DNA from 4 places in the Sphingomonas sp. CFBP 13714 genome. Region 2 is predicted to be linked to each of the others. Evidence: riboswitches for the same ligand, from Rfam matches in the RefSeq annotation. Region 2 holds a riboswitch; each other region holds the start of a gene.
The links. Region 2 has a riboswitch for cobalamin ahead of IFT54_RS15060 (HoxN/HupN/NixA family nickel/cobalt transporter). Riboswitches for the same ligand answer to the same signal wherever they lie in the genome.

Region 1: linked by a shared signal. The riboswitch ahead of IFT54_RS11565 (TonB-dependent receptor) and the one ahead of IFT54_RS15060 (HoxN/HupN/NixA family nickel/cobalt transporter) in region 2 are both predicted to bind cobalamin.
Region 3: linked by a shared signal. The riboswitch ahead of IFT54_RS09135 (DUF1636 domain-containing protein) and the one ahead of IFT54_RS15060 (HoxN/HupN/NixA family nickel/cobalt transporter) in region 2 are both predicted to bind cobalamin.
Region 4: linked by a shared signal. The riboswitch ahead of IFT54_RS09160 (TonB-dependent receptor plug domain-containing protein) and the one ahead of IFT54_RS15060 (HoxN/HupN/NixA family nickel/cobalt transporter) in region 2 are both predicted to bind cobalamin.

What each region holds. Positions count from the first base shown of each region.
Region 1 covers NZ_JACYVG010000004.1:286,756-291,440, forward strand. The annotation lists gene IFT54_RS11555 (ankyrin repeat domain-containing protein) at 1-107, opposite strand, end outside; gene IFT54_RS11560 (catalase) at 178-1,878, opposite strand; cobalamin riboswitch at 2,097-2,337, shown strand; gene IFT54_RS11565 (TonB-dependent receptor) at 2,587-4,677, shown strand.
Region 2 covers NZ_JACYVG010000006.1:209,766-214,450, reverse strand. The annotation lists gene IFT54_RS15075 (ComEC/Rec2 family competence protein) at 1-207, shown strand, start outside; gene lexA (transcriptional repressor LexA) at 234-965, opposite strand; gene IFT54_RS15065 (molybdopterin molybdotransferase MoeA) at 1,034-2,218, opposite strand; cobalamin riboswitch at 2,456-2,668, shown strand; gene IFT54_RS15060 (HoxN/HupN/NixA family nickel/cobalt transporter) at 2,848-3,885, shown strand; cobalamin riboswitch at 4,046-4,262, shown strand; gene cobW (cobalamin biosynthesis protein CobW) at 4,400-4,685, shown strand, end outside.
Region 3 covers NZ_JACYVG010000003.1:281,349-286,033, forward strand. The annotation lists gene IFT54_RS09125 (histidine phosphatase family protein) at 1-423, opposite strand, end outside; gene cobT (nicotinate-nucleotide--dimethylbenzimidazole phosphoribosyltransferase) at 420-1,433, opposite strand; gene IFT54_RS09135 (DUF1636 domain-containing protein) at 1,430-1,846, opposite strand; cobalamin riboswitch at 1,944-2,130, opposite strand; gene IFT54_RS09140 (ABC transporter ATP-binding protein) at 2,152-2,937, opposite strand; gene IFT54_RS09145 (FecCD family ABC transporter permease) at 2,931-3,926, opposite strand; gene IFT54_RS09150 (ABC transporter substrate-binding protein) at 3,994-4,685, shown strand, end outside.
Region 4 covers NZ_JACYVG010000003.1:286,681-291,365, forward strand. The annotation lists gene cobO (cob(I)yrinic acid a,c-diamide adenosyltransferase) at 1-106, opposite strand, end outside; gene IFT54_RS09160 (TonB-dependent receptor plug domain-containing protein) at 106-2,064, opposite strand; cobalamin riboswitch at 2,247-2,479, opposite strand; gene IFT54_RS09165 (HpcH/HpaI aldolase/citrate lyase family protein) at 2,538-3,362, opposite strand; gene IFT54_RS09170 (MaoC family dehydratase) at 3,359-3,811, opposite strand; gene IFT54_RS09175 (acetyl/propionyl/methylcrotonyl-CoA carboxylase subunit alpha) at 3,811-4,685, opposite strand, start outside.

The DNA.
Region 1 (4,685 bases), on a different contig from region 2:
CGACGCTCGGGTGATGGCAAGGCCGCGACGCCAGGAGGCGTCTGTCGCTCGGTCGCAGCGGCCTGTGGCCCAGCAGCGGCGAGCAGCGCGGCAAGATAAGTCAGCATCGTCGATCTCGATTCCTTGAAGTCTGCCACGGCAGGAGGCGCGCGCCATGCCGCGCCTCCTGCCCCGGGATCAGCGGGCGCCCTGGCCCGGGTTGGCGGCGCGATAGTCCGCCACCGCGCGCGACACGTCGGCGATCGGCACGTTCACCGCAGTTGCCAGGCGCGTGCCGAAGTCCTTGTCGGCCTGGTAGAAATAGCTGACCATGATCGTCTTCGTCCGTGCCGACGTCACGACATTGAGATCACCTGCCAGGTTGGTCACCAGATCCGCCTTGTCCTGCGGCTTGAGCGCCCGGTAGAATTCGCCCGCCTGGGCGAAGTTGTTGGTCTTGGCGATCGGCTTCGCATCGACGGTCGCATCGATGCCATAGGGCGCGGCGCGGAAGCGGGCATCGGTCGACTTTGCCGCGGTCGCCGCCGGGAAATAATTCACGTCGGACGCGCGGTTGCTATGGTCGAGCTGGCCGTCCTGGTAATTGTTGACGACACTCGCGAGCGGACGATTGACCGGCAACTGCATCGCGTTGGCGCCGATGCGATAGCGCTGCGTGTCCGAATAGGAGAACAGCCGACCCTGCAGCATCCGGTCCGGCGACGCCTCGATCCCCGGCACGAGGTTGGCGGGTGCGAACGCCGACTGCTCGGTATAGTCGAAGAAGTTGGTCGGCACCTTGTTGAGCGTCATCTCGCCGATCTTGCGGAACGGCACGCCCAGCCATTCCTTGGTGTCGTCGAACGGATTATAGTCGAGCTTGGCGAACGCCGACGCCGACATCGTCTGCACCATCAGGTCCCAGACGGGGAAGTTGCCCTTGCCGATCTCGCCATAGAGATCGTCGGTCAGGTAGTTCCAGGTCGCGGTCGCGACCTGCGCGCCGTTCAGGTTGCGCACGCCCTGGCGGCTGATCCAGCGGAACTTGGCGAACACCGTTTCGCCCTTGGCATTCACCAGCTTGAAGGCATGGACGCCGTTGCCGTCCATCGTCCGGTAGGATGCCGGCGTACCAAGGTTCGAATAGACATGCGCGAGCATGTTGGTCGCCTCGGGCGTGGCCGAGAAGAAGTCGAAGAAGCGATTGGGGTCCTGCTTGTTCGTCACCGGCGAGGGCTTGAGCGCGTGGATCATGTCCGGGAACTGGATCGCGTCGCGGATGAAGAAGATCGGCAGGTTGTTGCCGACCAGATCCCAATTGCCCTGATCGGTGTAGAATTTGGTCGCAAAGCCGCGCGGATCCCGCATGCCCTCGGGGCTGCCCGAGGGGTGGATCACGGTCGAGAAGCGGACGAACACCGGCGTCTGCTTGCCGGGCATGAACAAGGATGCGTTGGTGATGCTCGAAATGTCCGCGGTCGCGGTGAACACGCCGTGGGCACCGGTCCCGCGGGCATGGACGACGCGCTCGGGCACGCGCTCACGGTCGAAGCGTGCGAGCTTCTCGATCAGCGTCGTGTCCTCAAGCAGGACGGGGCCAAGGTCGCCCGCCGCCTTCGAGTGGCGGTTCTCGCCGATCGGCGCGCCATTGTCGCGGGTCATCTGCGGTGCGGCGGCACTGGCTGAATCACCCTTGGCTTCAACGGTGCCGGCCACACCGGCCTGCGCCAGCGCGGGCTTGCCGGCGCTGGACGGTGCCGCCGCGGTCGTCATGCGGGTTTCCGCCTGCGTCTCGGCCGGCGCCACCGTCTGCGCGGCAACCGGCTGAATCATGGCACCCGCCGATGTCGCAGCCAGCAGCATCGCCGTCACGGCCTGACGGCTCTTCACGTTCTTCATCTCGATCCCTTAATCCTGCATGCCATCAGCGTGGCATCCCCGCACAGAGCGTGCGGCACCCCCGCCTCCTGATCGAGGACGCGCATCGCGCCAAACGGAGCTTCTGGATCACAGCAATCGAGCAGGACGATCGAGCCGCCATCGCGGTGCTCGCCGGACGATTGCCGAACGATCCTGACCGGGGTAGACCGGCGCCGCTGACCTGTTCGATCCGAGCAGGGCGGCATGATCGCGTCGGTGCCCCGAAAGGGGCTTAAAAGGGAACGCGGTGAGGGTGGTTTGCCACCTGAAGCCGAGGCTGTCCCTGCAACTGTAAGCGGCGAGCGCGATGCATTTCGCTTCTTCCTGCAAAGGAAGGAGCAGCCACTGGGCCAGACGTTTCGTCATGAGGGCCTGGGAAGGCCGTGCATCGTGTGATGACCCGTGAGCCAGGAGACCTGCCGGCGTCTGGTCGCTCTTGCCTGGCCCAGGGGGTGGCCGCGGCACGGTACTCCGTCGAGCGACGACGTGTGCGGTGGGGACCGCACGGGCATGCGTGCCGGTCGCAATCGCGTCCGGCTGGCGCGGATGTCGGCCGTTCGCGGGAGGTCCCTGCCGGGTTCGCTAGACGCCCGGGGGATTACCGTAATGCCGTTCCTATTGTCTCGCCTCGCGCTCGCGGGGGCTATTCTTTCGCCTGTCTTCGCAGCACAAGTCCACGCCCAGTCCGTGCCGGATCCCGATACCAAGGACATCCTGGTCGTCGGACAGCATGCCCAGGACACGCTCACCACGCCGAATGCGACCGGCAGCCGCCTGGGCCTCACGCCGCTCGAGACCCCCGCGACGCTCTCGGTCATCGATGGCGCCACGATCCGCGCGCGTGGCGACCTGTCCGTGATCGACGCGACGAGCCGCGCACCGGGCATCAGCAACGCGGGCAATCCCGGCAATGGCGGCACCGCACTCGCCGCGCGGGGGTTCAGCGGTCAGGGCTCCGTGCTCCAGCTCATCGACGGCATCAGGCTGTTCCCGGCTGCCGGCACGATCACCTTCCCGACCGATCCGTGGATGGTCGAGCGGATCGACATCCTGAGCGGCCCGGCCTCGGTGCTCTACGGCCAGGGCGCGCTGGGCGGCGCAGTGAATGTCCTGATGCGCAAACCCGATACGCAGCGGACGCATGTGGAGGGGGAGATCGGCTATGGCTCGCAGGACAGCTTCCATCTCGCGGCGGGCGCAGGGGGGCCGATCACCGAGCGCCTCTCCTACCGCATCGACGGCAGCTATCGCCGATCGGACGGCTATGTCGATCGCGGCCAGTCGCGCAGCCATGCCGTGTCGGGCACGCTGCGCTGGGCACCGACCGACACGCTCGTCGTCACCGCGCGGGACGATTATGGCGACCAGAAGCCGATGCGCTATTTCGGTACGCCGCTGATCGACGGTCGGCTCGACGACCGCATCCGGGAGCGCAACTACAACACACGCGACGGCGTCATCCGCTACCGGGACAACCGCACCAGCCTGCAGGTCGACTGGACGCCGAGCGATGTGGTCACCGTCAGCAACCAGGCCTATCGCCTCAGCTCCAAACGCTCCTGGCTCAATCTCGAAACCTATTGCTGGGTCGCCGCAGACGGGGTCTGCGCCAACGGCAGTGGCAACACCGGCACACCCGGTGGCATCCTGCGTACCGACATGACCGGGATCGTCCACGACCAGACGCAGTGGGGCGATCAGGGGAGCGTGACGTTCAGGACGGACGTCGCCGATGGCGTCGGCAACGACCTAGTCATGGGCTTCGACGTCAACCTCATCAAACTGACCTACTCCCACAATTTCGGGTCTGACCCGCAGGTTTCGGAGGTCGATCCCTTCGCGTTCGATCCCGGTCTGATCATCGACACGCAAGGCATCGCACCGCGCTATCGCACGCGCACGACCGAATATGCGGTCTTCGCCGAGGACCGGCTGAAGCTCGGAACGCACGTCTCGATCGTCGGTGGCGTCCGCTTCGAGCGCGACACGATCCGCCGCTGGTCGATCGACTATCCGGGCGGCGTCAGTACCGAGACGTTCGCGCTCGACAAGCGGCTGCACAATCTGACCTGGCGGGTGGGGAGCGTTTATCAGCCGATCCCGACGGTGTCGCTCTATGCGCAATATGCCACCGGCGTGGACCCGCTGGGGACGCTGACGACCTATTCGACCGGGCAGGTGCAGTTCAGCAACGCGGTTGGCGACCAGGTCGAGGTCGGCGCCAAGGCGGTGTTCCTCGACGGTCGCGGCACCGCCACCCTCGCCGCCTACCGCATCGTCAAGAAGCGCCTGCTGGCACAGCTGACCCCGACGAGCCCGGTCGAGCAGGTCGGCCAGCGATCGGCCAAGGGTATCGAGGCTGCGGTATCGCTCGATCTGCCTTACGGTGTCGGGATCGATGCGAACGGCAGCATACTCGACGCGACGTTCGACGACTTCGTCTCCGGCGGCACGCGCTTCGATGGCAATACCCCGCCGGACGTACCCGAGACGCTCGCCAATCTCTGGCTGCGCTGGAACGCGACGCACGCGCTCCAGGCGCGCGCCGGGCTGCGCTACGTCGGACGACGCTATTCGGACAATGCGAACAGCTTCCGCGTCCCCAGCTACACCATGGTCGATGCAACGCTCTCCTATGCAGTGACGCCACGGCTCGCGGTCGACATCCACGGCTACAACCTGTTCGACCGGGACTATGCGATCAGCACGTACAGCAATCAGCAATGGGTCCTCGGTCGTCCCCGCGCCGTCGACGTCTCGCTTCGCGTCGGTTTCTAGCGCGCCCC
Region 2 (4,685 bases):
CAGCATGGGCTGGCCGGGGGGGGCGGCGTCGGTCCGGTTTCGGGTGCCGGCTCGGGGGTGGTCAGAGCGATAGGTCGCGACTGGGTATGTCGGGTCATGATCCTGCGAAGGTGGGGCCTCCGATTGGGAGGGCCGCAATTCCGAAACGCGGACGATGGTGCCTGGGGCCGTTGGTCACGAACGCCACTGCCGGTTGCGTGGCGGTGACGACCGCCAGCGCCACCCGGCATTCGTCAGTCGTAGCGGCGCAGGATACCCGACAGCTTGCCCTGAACCCGGACCTGTGCGGGCGCATAACGCTGGGGGTCATAGGCGCGGTTGGCCGGGTCGAGCCGGACCATTGCGCCTTCGCGGCGGAAATATTTCAGCGTCGCTTCGCTGTCCTCGATCAGCGCGACCACGATTTCGCCGTCGCGGGCGATCTCGGTACGGCGGATCAGCGCATAATCGCCGTCGAGGATGCCGGCTTCCACCATCGAGTCCCCCGAAACCTCCAGCGCATAATGCTCGCCGGTGCCGAGCAATGCGGCCGGAACGGCCAGCATCGAACTGCCTTCAAAGGCTTCGATCGGGACGCCGGCGGCGATCCGGCCGTGCAGCGGGATCTCGACGACGTCGTTCGCCGCGATGCGGGCTGGCGACGCGGGCGTGGCGCTGGCCGTGTTCGGTACCGATACGGTGTCGGCAGATGCCGCCGCCGCCGCCTTCGACCCTGACTTCGTCGTCGTCTGCGCGATTGCAGCCTCGGGACGCTCGGGCATCCGCAGCACTTCGAGCGCGCGCGCCCGGTTGGGCAGACGCCGGATGAAGTTGCGCTCCTCGAGCGCGCTGATCAGGCGGTGTACGCCCGATTTCGATTTCAGTTCGAGCGCGTCCTTCATCTCCTCGAACGAGGGCGACACGCCCGTCTCGGCAAGGCGGTCGTTGATGAAGCAGACAAGCTCGTGCTGCTTGCGCGTGAGCATAACGGTTCTCCGTCCGGAACAGACGAGGAACTTCTATGGAACACTTGCAGCTTCGTCAAGCGGTGACGTCACGCGATGACGAGGATTTCCGCCGAGTCGCCCGCCCTTGCCGCCGGCGCGTCGCCGTCGCGGACGATCAGGCAGGACGAGCGGGCGAGCGTCAGCAGCATCGAGCTGTCCTGGATGGTCGAGGCATAGGCGCGACCGTCGCGCAGTTCGGCGCGCATATAGTCGGTCCGCGACTGGTTGGGCGGAAGATCCTCGCCGAGCAGCGCGTGCGTCGTCTGCGGCAAGGGATCGCGCGCGCCGAGCATGTGCGCGACGACGGGGCGGACGAACAGGATCGCGGTGACGAAGGCGGAGACGGGATTGCCCGGCAGGCCGAGCAGCATTGTCCGGCCAAGCGTGCCCGCCATCATCGGCTTGCCCGGGCGCAGGGCGATCCGCCAGAAGTCGATTGCCCCGCCGGCCGCCTCGATCGCGGGGCGGACGAGGTCGTGATCGCCGACCGACGCGCCCCCCGTGGTCACGAGCAGATCGGCATCGACCCCGGCAAAGGCGTCACGCAGCGTGTCGAGCCGGTCGGGGAGGATTCCGAGATCGATAATGTCGACGGGCAGATCGGCAAGCATCGCGGCGAGCATGATGCCGTTCGATTCCGGCAGCGGGACGGGATCGTTCGTCGAGCCGGGCGGAACGAGCTCGTCACCCGTTGCGGCGACCGCGACGCGCAGCCGGCGGCCGACCGACAGCGTGCCGTGTCCGCCGGTCGCAGCGACCGCGATGCGCGCGGGCGTCAGCCGATCGCCGGCCGCGATCAGCCGGGTGCCGGTCGCGAAGTCGAGCCCCTTGCGGCGTGTGTTGCGTCCCTCGAAGGCGGGGCCTTCGCCGTCGAGCATCAGCCGGTCGCCGTCGCGTGCGGCCTCTTCCTGGACAAGGACGGTATCGGCGCCGGGCGGCATCGCCGCGCCGGTGAAGATGCGCGTCGCCTGTCCCGCGCCGACTGAACCGGTGAAGGGGCGGCCGGCCGCGCTCTCGCCGATGACCGTCCACGGCCCGGGCAGATCTGCGTAGCGGATCGCATAGCCGTCCATCGCCGAAAGGTCGGTCGCGGGCTGGGTGCGGCGGGCTAGAATGGCCTCCGCCGCCCAGCGACCCATCGCCGAGCGCAGCGGCACGGTTTCGGCCGGCACGCGCGATGCCATGGCGAAGAGGCGGGACTGGGCTTCGGCGACGGGGACGAGAGGGCGCATGCGGGCTCCGTTCAGCGGGGCGATGAAGGTCTGCGCTGCTCGCACGATTGCCGCGGGGCGGAAAGCGGGCAACGCCGCGACCGGCAGGACACCGGTCGGTTACGCGATCAACGTACGAGGTAAGGCAGACGTTGCGGTGAGATGGGACGACATGCCCTGCGTTGCGTCGCGCGCAAATCCTGTCGTCAGCGCAGGCAAAACGCGCTAGCCCTGTGGCGCAGGTCCGACGCAAGCCGGATCCGCACAGATCGCGTCGGTGCCCCTCGGGGCTTGAATGGGAATGCGGTGCGGGGTTTGCCCCAAGACCGCGGCTGTCCCTGCAACTGTAAGCGGCGAGCGACACGCACGCGCCCCCTGCGACGGGGGCAGCCACTGGGCCGATGGCCTGGGAAGGTGTGCGTCGAGCCTTGACCCGTGAGCCAGGAGACCTGCCGGCGTCTGGTCGCTCTTGTCCCGGTCCAGGGGGTGGCCGAGGCACGGTGAACGCCGTCTGAGCGACGACCATGCGGCGGGGGCCGCATCGGCGACGCATGCCGGCCGCTCAGGGCGTCCGGTCGGCGCGCGTCCCGGTCGTTCGCGGCAGGCCCCCGTCCTCGTCGGACGCCGGGGATGTGCCAATGACCAAGATCATGACCGGGCGGACCGCCGGTCGTTCGACGCGACACCGGATCGGCTGGATGTTCGCGATGCTGGTGGCGGCCAACATCGCCGCCTGGGGATGGGCGTTCGCGCTGTTCCAGGCGCAACCGCTGATGCTGGGTACCGCGATGCTGGCCTGGGGGCTGGGGCTGCGCCATGCGGTCGACGCCGATCATATCGCGGCGATCGACAACGTGACGCGCAAGCTGATGCAGGACGGGCAGCGGCCGATCGGGGTCGGCTTCTGGTTCGCGGTCGGCCATTCGGGGATCGTCCTGATCGCCGCGGTCGCGATCGCGCTGACCGCGAGTGCGCTGGCGCAGTTCGAGGCGTTCAAGCAGGCGGGCGGGGTGATCGCGACACTGATCTCCGCGCTGTTCCTGTTCACGATCGCGGCGATGAACCTGATCATCCTGCGATCGGTGTGGCGGACCTTCGGCCATGTCCGCGGCGGGGGGCGCTATGTCGAGGAGGATCTCGACCTGCTCCTCGGCAATCGCGGGCTGCTCGCGCGGCTGTTCCGGCCGATGTTCCGGCTGGTCACGCGCAGCTGGCACATGGCGCCGCTCGGCTTCCTGTTCGGGCTGGGGTTCGACACCGCCACCGAAGTCGCGATCCTCGGCCTGTCGGCGAGCCAGGCCGCGGACGGGCTGTCGATCGGCACGGTGCTGGTGCTGCCCGTGCTGTTCGCGACCGGCATGGCACTGGTCGACAGTGCCGACGGGGTGGTGATGCTCGGCGCGTATGAATGGGCGTTCGTGAAGCCGATCCGCAAGCTCTATTACAACATCACGATCACGCTGATCTCGGCGATCGTCGCGATCGCGATCGGCGGGATCGAAACGCTCGCGCTGCTGGCGTCGAAGCTGGGCCTCAGCGGGGGCGTGTGGGACGTTGCCTCGGCGCTGGGCGAGAATTTCAACGGGCTGGGCTTTGCGATCATCGCGCTGTTCGTGGCATGCTGGGTGCTGAGTTTTGCGATCTACCGGTGGAAGCGGTTCGACGAGATCGAGGTGGTTCGGGGGTAACGAGCTGCGTCGTCATCCTGGGCTCGACCCGGGACCCAGGGCCAGGCAGCGCATTACGCGTGGCTCTGGGTCCTGACTTTCGTCGGGATGACGGAGGTCAGGTGCATTGGCACAGTCGCCAAACTCCTCTAAACCCAACCTCGAGGTTTGGTTCTACCGAACCTCGACAGATCGCGCCGGTGCCCTTCGGGGCTTGAATGGGAATGCGGTGCGGGAGCTTTGCCTCCCAATGCCGCGGCTGTCCCTGCAACTGTAAGCGGTGAGCGAGACGCACAGGCCCCCGATGCGGGGGCAGCCACTGGGTCACGGGACCTGGGAAGGCGTGCATCGAGCTTCGACCCGCGAGCCAGGAGACCTGCCAGCGTCATGGTCGCTCTTGCCTTGATCCAGGGGATGGTCGCGGCACGGTACTCCGTCTGAGCGACGAACGCGTGCGGCCGTCAGGTCGTGCGCGCGTGTGGCTGCGGGCGTGCGTCCGTCCGTGGCTGTCGTTCCAACGCCCGGAGAGTATCGCATGACCGACCCCCAGCCGACCCTGGCCAAGATTCCCGTTACCATCGTCACCGGATTCCTCGGCGCGGGCAAGACCACGCTGATCAGCCACCTGATCCGGAATGCCGGTGGCCGGCGGCTCGCGGTGATCGTCAACGAATTCGGCACGCTCGGCATCGACGGCGACATCTTGAAGGGGTGCGCGATCCCCGATTGCCCGGCCGAGAATGTCGTCGAGCTCGCCAATGGCTGCATCTGCTGCACCGTCGCTGACGATTTCATCCCGACCGTCGAGACTTTGCTCGCGC
Region 3 (4,685 bases), on a different contig from region 2:
ATGTGTCACGATCAATGAGGTTTCTGGGGTAAGGTCTTCTATCGCATCGGTAATTCTCGCGACCAGATCGCTCCACCGTTCCCCACCCGGTGGCGGTGCGCCATCCGGATCGTCCCAGAACCGCTGCAACGAGGCAGCGTCGATCTCCGCCGCAGCCAGCCCGTCCCAATCCCCAAAATCCAGCTCCCGCCACCGCGCATCGGTCGTTGGAGCCAGCCCCCGCTCCCGCCCGATCGCATCCGCGATAGCCTGCGATCGCATGAGATCAGAACAGACGATCTGCTTGAAATTCAGCGGTTTTACCCGCGCTACACAGGCCGCCAAACCTCCCGCCGTAACCGGACTATCGGTCCGCCCCAGCATCCGCCCGGTCAGTTCAGGCGCACCATGCCGCAACAGGTGGAGCAGGAACGGCGCACTCACGCCACCGACACCCCCGCCTCGGCAAACGTCGCCATCCCGTCATGCGCCGCCACCGCCGACCGGATCACCCCGACCGCAACCGCCGCCCCGCTTCCCTCCCCCAACCGCATCCCAAGCCGCAGTAAAGGCTCGAGTTTCAGCGCAGCGAGCAGTCGCTCATGCCCCGGTTCGGCCGAACAATGTCCGGCAATGCAATGCTCTGTGATGCCAGGATACGCCGCCGCAATCGGCGCGATCGCCGCCGACGAAATAAATCCGTCGAGCACAACCGGCACCCCCGCCAGCCGCGCCGCCACCACCGCGCCAGCGATCGCGACGATTTCACGCCCCCCCACCCGCCGCAATGTCTCGAACGGTGTACGAGGGGAATCAGCATGCCGCCCAATCCCCGCCTCGACCACCGCGATTTTCCGCGCGATTCCCGCCACATCAACCCCCGTCCCCGGCCCAACCCAGTCCGCGGCGGTTCCGCCGTAACTGCGCAGACACAGTGCTGCGGCCGACGTAGAATTCCCGATCCCCATCTCACCCACGACGAGCATGTCGAGACCCGGCACGATGACGTCGGCGCCGATGTTGAGTGCGGCGAGACACGCTGCTTCGTCCATCGCCGGTGCCGTCGTGAAATCCGCCGTAGGGGTTTCCAGATCGATGTCGGCGATGATCAGCTCGAGCCCGACGGCATCCGCCAGCGCATTGATGGCCGCGCCCCCATGGCGGAAATTCTCGACCATCTGTGCGGTCACGGAAACCGGGAAAGCGCTGACCCCGTGCACCGCAACGCCGTGATTTCCCGCGAAAATTGCCACCCTCGCGCGCTCGAACCGCGGCCGCTCGCGCCCCTGCCAGCCCGCCATGAAGACTGCGAGGTCCTCAAGTCGACCAAGCGATCCGGGCGGCTTGGTCAATTGCCCCTGCCGCAGCGATGCCGCAGCCCGCGCGGCTTCGTTTGCCGTGGGAAGGGCCTCCAGCGCCGCCTCGAACGCTGCGACCGAGGGGAACAGCGTCACTGCGCGACATAGCCCGCGGGGGGCGTCCGGGTGATGAAATGCCCCTTGATCCCGGCCGGCCACTGCCGAAACGGAACCTGCCCCTCCGCACTCTCCGCATGCAGCACGGCATAATCGAGGATCGCGCGCGCAGCCTCTTCATCCGGGGTAAAGCGCCCCAGAACATAGCCGATTTTCGCCGGGCCGCGGACATGGATAGTGCAGAAATCCTGACAGGCGAACAGGCACGGCATCGCCTGGACCGCAATCCCGGCATAGCGCGGATCACTCGCCTGGACCGCCTGCAACGCCGCGACGAGTCTCGCACCGCCCCGCATGCCCTCGGCATCGTCCTTCGCATCGGTGGACGCGCGGCAGGTGCTGCAGGCGACGACGGCCGCACCGTCTTCGGCGGGAACCAGTAGATTCGGCATTGAAACCCCATGACATACGCGCCCACGGCACAGGCCGCAGGCTGGTTATGTCGTCGCGCGGGTTTACCCCCGTCCGCTCGGCGCACCCTGGCCGGACGAAAGACGACCGCGACGGGCAGGTCTCCTGGCTCACGGGTCACAGCCCTTCGCGCCGCCTTCTCGGGACCGGGATCCCAATGGCATGATGGCACGATGGCTCGCCGCTTACAGTTGCAGGGGCAGCCGGGGTTCTCCCGTTCCCTTTTCATCCCCGTCGCCGGGGAACCTGTCGCGGTCAGAGGGATAGGCCGGGCGAGCGGCCCGGGTCAATCGCCCTGCGCGCTGTCACGCGTCAGCGGTACCACGACCGGTACGCCCTCGATCGATCCGAACCACGCCCGAACACCATAGGTCTCACGCAGCCGCGCCGGCGTCAGCACTGCCGACGGCGCGCCGTCGGCGACGAGCCGGCCCGCGTCTAGCACGAGGATGCGATCGCAATAGCGTGCGGCGAGCCCCAGATCATGCAGGACGGCGATCACCAGGACACCCCGCGCGGCCTGCGCCCGCAGGATCTCCATGACTGCGATCTGATGCGCGGGATCGAGCGACGCGAGTGGCTCGTCGACGATCAGCGCCGGCGCCTCCACCGCGAGCGCCCTTGCCAGCAGGACGCGGGCCCGCTCGCCCCCCGAAATCTCGGTCGCGACACGCGCCGCAAGCATGGTCACGTCCGCCGCTGCCATCGCACGGGCAATCGCATCACGATCCTGCTGAGAAATGCGCGACAGCGGTGCGAGATGGGGCAAGCGGCCCAGCGCGACGAGACGTTCGACGCTCAGCGGCCAATGAAGACTTTGACCCTGCGGCAGATACGCGACCGTCCGCGCGATCTCACGTCGCGAGCGCTCCGCCAGCGGAACCCCGTCGAGCAGGATATCTCCAGTAGCGGGAACCAGCCCGAGAAGCGCCTGGACCAGCGTCGATTTGCCCGCCCCATTGGGGCCGACGATCCCGATGAGCGCGCCGCCCTCTGCCGAGAAACTGACATCGTCGACCACGACCCGCCCTGCACGGCGGACGCTGAGGCGGTCCGCGGAGAGGGCTACCATAGCCGCCGCTCGCGCATGAGGTGCACGAGGAACACCGGCACGCCGAGAAACGCAGTAACGACCCCCAGCTTGAGTTCGTTCGACGTCGGGATCACGCGTACCAGCACGTCCGCAAAGGTCAGCAATGCAGCACCGCCCAATGCGGAGGGGAGCAGAATCGTCGATGGCGAACGATCGGTCATCGGCCGGACGAGATGCGGAACGATCAGGCCGATGAACCCGATCGCGCCCGATACCGCGACCGCCCCGCCAACCCCGATCGCCACCCCGACCAGCATCCGCATGCGCGTCCGACGCAGATCGACGCCGAGCGCGCGCGCACCGTCTTCGCCGAGCGTCAGCGCGTCGAGCGCATGGCCGTCCCAGGCGACCAGCACCATGCCGAGCGCGATACAGGGCAGCGCCAGCGCGACATGGCTGAACGACCGGTCTTCGAGCGACCCGAGCAACCAGGTCATAATCTCCATCGCTGCAAACGGGTTGGGGGACAGGTTCAGCGCCAGACTGACCCCCGCGACGGCCAGCGTTCCAACCGCAATCCCCGCGAGGATCAGTGACAAGGCGCTTTGCGACCCGGCCGCCAGCACGAACAGCAACCCCAGCGCCGCGAACGCCCCGGCGATCGCCACGATCGGCAGCATCGCCGGATGAAGCTCCGCCAGCCCGAAATACAGCGCGATCACCGCGCCCAGCGATGCGCCGTTCGACGCGCCCAGCACCGATGGCTCGGCCAGCGGATTGCGCAGGAATCCCTGCAGCGCAGCACCCGACAGCCCCAGCATCGCGCCGACCGCGAGCCCTAGGATCGCGCGCGGCAGCCGAAGTTCGAACAGGATCGCGCGTTCGATCGGATCGCCCTGCCCGCTGAGCGCCCGCACGACATGCGCCAGCGGGATCGCCGCGCTACCCACCGCGACCGACGCGGCGCCGGCCAGCACCGCAAGCAGCGCGAGGCCACCGACCAATCGCGCACGCGTCACGCGTCCCATAGTGCCAGATCCCACCGCATCGATTTCCGCCTAGCGCATAAGCGCCCGCTGCGGCAGGGTTTTGCGCATGCGCGGCCGCCGTCTCCTGACCATCCTGATGATCGCTGCCGCCGGCGCACCTGCCGAGGCGGCGGCGCCTCGACCGCCGGCGCGTATCGTTTCGCTCAACCTGTGCGCTGACCAGTATCTTCTGGCGCTGGCCGACCCCGCGCAGATCGTCGCACTGACCCGGTTCGCGCGTGATCCGAACATGTCCGCGGCCGCCAACGCCGCGCGTACCATCCCAGTCAGCCGTGGCAGCGCCGAAGACGTCCTGATGCTCCGCCCCGATCTCGTGATCTCCTCGCCGTTCCGACGCCAGACGGTCGCCGCAGTTCTCGCCGGCCGGAACGTCGCGACGCTCGATCTGCCCCCCGCTGACAGCTATACCGCGATCGTGACGCAAGTCCGGCAGGTCGCCGCAGCCATCGGGCACCCCGATCGCGGCGAAACGCTGATCCGCCGGATGGACACCGCGCTCGCACGATTGCCGCGCGCCCCGGGAGGTGGTCGTACGGCGGCCTATTATCAGCGTCGGGGTTTCCTGACCGGTACCGGCACGCTCGTCGACGAACTGATGCAGCGTCTCGGGCTGGCCAATCTCGCGACCCGGCTCGGCAAGCCGGCACTTTCGCAACTGTCGCTCGAACAAATGGCGCTGGCACGCCCGGACTATCTCGTCGTTGCGAGCGCCACCGACCGCGTGACCGATCAGGGCAC
Region 4 (4,685 bases), on a different contig from region 2:
TGTGGACCATCAGCAGGCCCTTCTCGATCGTCTTGGCCGCGACGATCTTGTCCTGGACGACCTTCTTCTTGGCCATCCGCGCCGTGTGCTCCGCCTCGCTCCGCATCAGAATGCTGCCTTCACGCCGACATAGGCGCCGCGCCCCTGGCCAACATAGCTGAACACCTCCTCGTACCGCTCGTCGAACAGGTTTTCGACCCGACCGAAAACCGACAGCCCGGGCGTCAACTTGTACGCCGCGTTCAGGTTGACGAGGACATATTCCTGGAGCGAGACGCGGACCGGGACATAGCTCGGATCGGTATAGGCGTCGTCCTGCTGCCGGCCATTATACCGAACGGTGAGCGTTGCCGAGGCGCGCTGGTCGCGGCTGAACGCAGTCATGTTGACGCTGCCGATATGGTTGGGTCGCCGGATCTCCACGCCCCCGTCCTCGCGCGCCTTCAGATAGGTATAGGCGAGGTCGAAGCGCAGCTGCGGAATTGGCTGGGCTGTAGCAAACACCTCGACGCCATGCTGCGTCGATCGCGTATTGCGGTTGCCGGGCGTCGCGACGAAGTCGGGGGCAGGATAGGTGGTAAAGATCTCGTTCGTCAGCCGACTGTCGAAATAGGTCGCGCCGATCGTCGCACGATCCCCCCCGAAAGCCTGTTCGACCCCGGCTTCCCACCCCTTTGACTTTTCGGGCTTGAGGTTCGGATTGCCGATGTAACGACCGTCGGAATAGCCGAAGAGATCGAAGTAGCCGGGGTTCTTCACGCCGGTACCGTAGGCACCGCGCACCCGCGTTCCGGTCGCAAAACGATAGCTCGCCTGCGCGCGGTAGGTGGTGGTGTCGTCGAACCGGTTATTCTCGTCGCGCCGCACCGATCCGCCGATCGCTAGCGCGTCGTCGATCACGACGTCATACTGTCCGACGATCCCGACATTGTCGGTGTGCCGCCGCCCTGTGAAGACGAACTCCGAAGGGACCGGACTAAGCGTCTGAAATTCCTCACGCTCGACATCGACTGCGGCGGTCAGCCGATGCCGGATGCGATCGGTGCCGAACCGGAAGGCGCTTTCGAACGATCCCTTGTACCGGCGTCCCTTGTTGCCGAAGCTCAAGGCATCGTCGACCAGCGCCCGGCGTGTCGTATCGGCAAACTGGCCGCTGAGCGCATTCGTCCAGCGGCCATCCGCCAGCGCGAGTTCGGCGCGAACCAGCCCGTAATATGCCTCGACCGTGCTGCGCGCGCCTGGCGTATCGACGATCGTGCCGAACTGCGGGCCGCTCAATGCCGTGTCGTTGCTGTCGGCATCGGTATAGCTGTAGCGCCCGACGCCCGTGACCTTCAGCGTGTCGGTCGGCGACCAGCTGAGCTTGCCCGTCGCGCCGACGCTCTTCGCGCCGATGTCGCGCGATCCGCCCCGTGCGGTCGGCGTGCCGTCGGTGAGGTAGGTCGAGCTCGATAGCGCGTAATCGAGATTGCCCGCTACGCCCGCGACCCGGGCGCCTCCCGAAAACGTGCCGAACGATCCCCCTTCGGCCCGTAGTGATACGCCCGGGGCCTCCGCGCCGCTCAGCGTGAGATACTGGATGACGCCGCCGATCGCGTCGGACCCGTACAGCGCCGATTGCTGGCCGCGCAGCACCTCGACCCGTGCCGCCTCGTCGGCAATCAGCGTGCCGAAGTCATATTCGCCCTGATAGGGATCGGACACTTCGATCCCGTCGATCAGCACGAGCACGTGATTGCCCTCCGATCCGCGGATTCGGACCTGCGTCGTCCCCCCGACCGCGCCGGTCCGGCTGACCGCCAGTCCGGGAACGTCGCGCAGCACGTCGGACACGATCCGGGTCTGCCGCTGGTCGAGCGTGGCGGCGTCGAGCACCGTCACCGACGCCCCGAGCTGATCGGCGGGAACCGCGTCCCCCGATCGCGATGCGGTGATCACCAGCTCGGCGCCGCCCCCTGCCGCCTCGCCCGTCGCCGCAGTAACCGGATCAGGCTCGGCCGCGGCCGGCGATGCAAAGGCCGTGGCGGTGGCGAGCGCCACAAGCGAAACGAAAATTCTGGTCATGAAACGATACCCCCGGCGTCACGAGCGACCGGCCGGGGCCTGCCGTCCGATGCTACGGACAGCCGGCGCAACGCTTGGGGTGTACGCCGAACCGCACCCGCCACGCGCACCGATGCGGCCCCCGCCGCATGGTTCGTCGCTCAGACGGAGTACCGTGCCGCAGTCATCCCCTGGACCATGGCAAGAGCGACCGAGCGCCGGCAGGTCTCCTGGCTCGCGGGTCGACGCCCGGTACGCGACCTTCCCGGGCCCTGCGCTTGCGCTCAGGCCTAGTGGTCGTCCCCTCGTGACGAAGGAACATGCGCACCGCACTCACCGCTTACAGTTGCAGGGACAGCCGCGGCATGAGGAGGATCGCCTCCCGCACCGCATTCCCTTTGAAGCCCCGAGGGGCACCGACGCAATCTGCGACCCCGGCCTTCACCGGTCTCGCAGGGCGACGGTAGCGCAGAAATTTCCTGCCGCCAATGGGCCTAGAGCCGCGCGAGGATCGCCCGCGCCTGACGTAAGTGCGGCGCATCGATCATCCGCCCATCAAGCTGCAGCGCGCCCACCTCGGGAGCCGCTGCAAACGCAGCGACGACGGCGTGCGCATGTGCAACGGTCGCCGCATCCGGCGTGAACGCGGCGTTGATCGTGGCGACTTGCGACGGATGAATCGCCATCATGCCGGTAAAGCCGTCACGGCTGCCGCGCGCGGCATAGGCTGCCAGCCCGTCAATGTCCGCGATTGCAGGATAGACCGTCTCGATCGCCGCGACGTCCGCCGCATGCGCGCCGAACAGCAGCAGCGATCGGACGAGCTTATAGGGCTCGGTATAGGACCCGTCGTCCTCCCGACTGGTCGCCGCGCCGATCGCCGCGGGCAGGTCTTCGGCGCCCCAGGTCAGGCCGCATAACCGGCCGTTGACCCGCGCATATTCGCCCAGTGTGAAGATCGCGGCGGGCACTTCGGTCGCGATCGGCAGGATCGGCGGACAGTCATCGCCATAAGCCTCGACCAGCGCGAGGACGGTCGCGGGTCCGGTCGCCTTGGGCAGCATGATCGCATCGGCGCCCCTCGCCGCAGCGATATCGTCGTCCAGCCACCCCGAGTCGACGGGATTGATCCGGACCATCCGCACGACGTCGGTGTGGTCCTGCAACGCGGCCCGGACCGCCTCGCGGGCAACAGCCTTGCGGGAGAGCGAGACCGAATCCTCCAGATCGAGGATGATGGCATCGGCCCCGCTCGCTGCGGCCTTCGCAAAACGCTCGGGCCGGTCTGCGGGCACGAATAGCAGCGAGCGCAACCTCATGCCGACGTCCGCAGCAGCAGCGCCGAGCGAAGGCACTGACAGACGATCTCGTCACGCTGGTTGATCAGCTGGTGCATGAATGTGACGATCCCGGCGTTCGGGCGCGACCGGCTGGGCTTGAGCTCGGCGACCTCGGTCTCGGCGCGCATCGTGTCGCCGATAAAGACGGGTTTTGGATGCACGAGCTTGTCGTAACCGAGATTGGCGACGAGCGTCCCGAGCGTCGTGTCCCCCACCGACAGGCCGACCATCAGCGCGAAGGTGAAGGTGCCGTTGACGAGGATCTGGCCGAATTCGCTCGCCTTCGCCGCCTCCGCATCGAGGTGCAGCGGCTGCGGATTGTGCGTCATCGTCGAAAACAGGAGGTTGTCCGTCTCCGTGACAGTGCGGCGGATCTCATGGACGATCCGGTCGCCGATCGCCCATTGGTCGAAATAGCGGCCGGCCATCAATCATCCTTCTCGATACGTGCGAGCACCATGCCATCGCTCACCTGCCCGCCGTCGATCGCGGTCAGTTCGGCAACCGTCCCGTCGAATGGCGCGACGAGCGAATGCTCCATCTTCATCGCCTCAAGCGTCACGAGCTTCTGCCCCTTTGCGACACGGTCCCCGATAGCCACGTCGACCGCGATGATGCGTCCCGGCATTGGTGACAAGATCGCGCCATCCGCTGCCGCCCCCAGCGCCGCGCCAGACGCACGCCAGGGCCGCAACTGCCAGGTCTGCCCGGCATCGGAAACGAGGGTGGCATCGACCGGTGCATCGACGCCGCGACCGTCGAGATCGATCGTCACCGCGTCGTCGTCGAGCAGGAACCGCGCGGCCTTCAAAGGGGCCGCGTTGAGACGAAAACCCGCCATCGGCTCGGCGCGTACGACCGTGCGCGCGGCGTCGATCAGTGCTTCCTCGCTGGGCTGCGCCGGGGGCATCAGCGCCGCCCCCTCGCGCGCAATCAGCCCGGTATCTAGCGTTGCGGCGACGAAATCCGGGTGATCGAGTGCCTGAACGAGAAACCCCGCATTCGACCGGACCGGCCAGACGACCGCCTTGTCCAGCGCCTCCGCCAACGTCTCGCGCGCGGCTTCACGCGTGTCGCCCCAGGCAATCACCTTGGCGATCATCGGGTCGTAATAGGGCGAAATGTCCGCCCCCTGTTCGACACCCGTATCGACCCGCGTCGCATCACCCAGATCGAACGCCTCGAGCCGCCCGATCGACGGCAGGAACCCCTTGGCGGGATCCTCCGCATAGAGCCGCGCCTCGATCGCCCAGCCGCGGATAGCAAGATCATGCTGCTGCAGCGGCAACGCCTCGCCGCTGG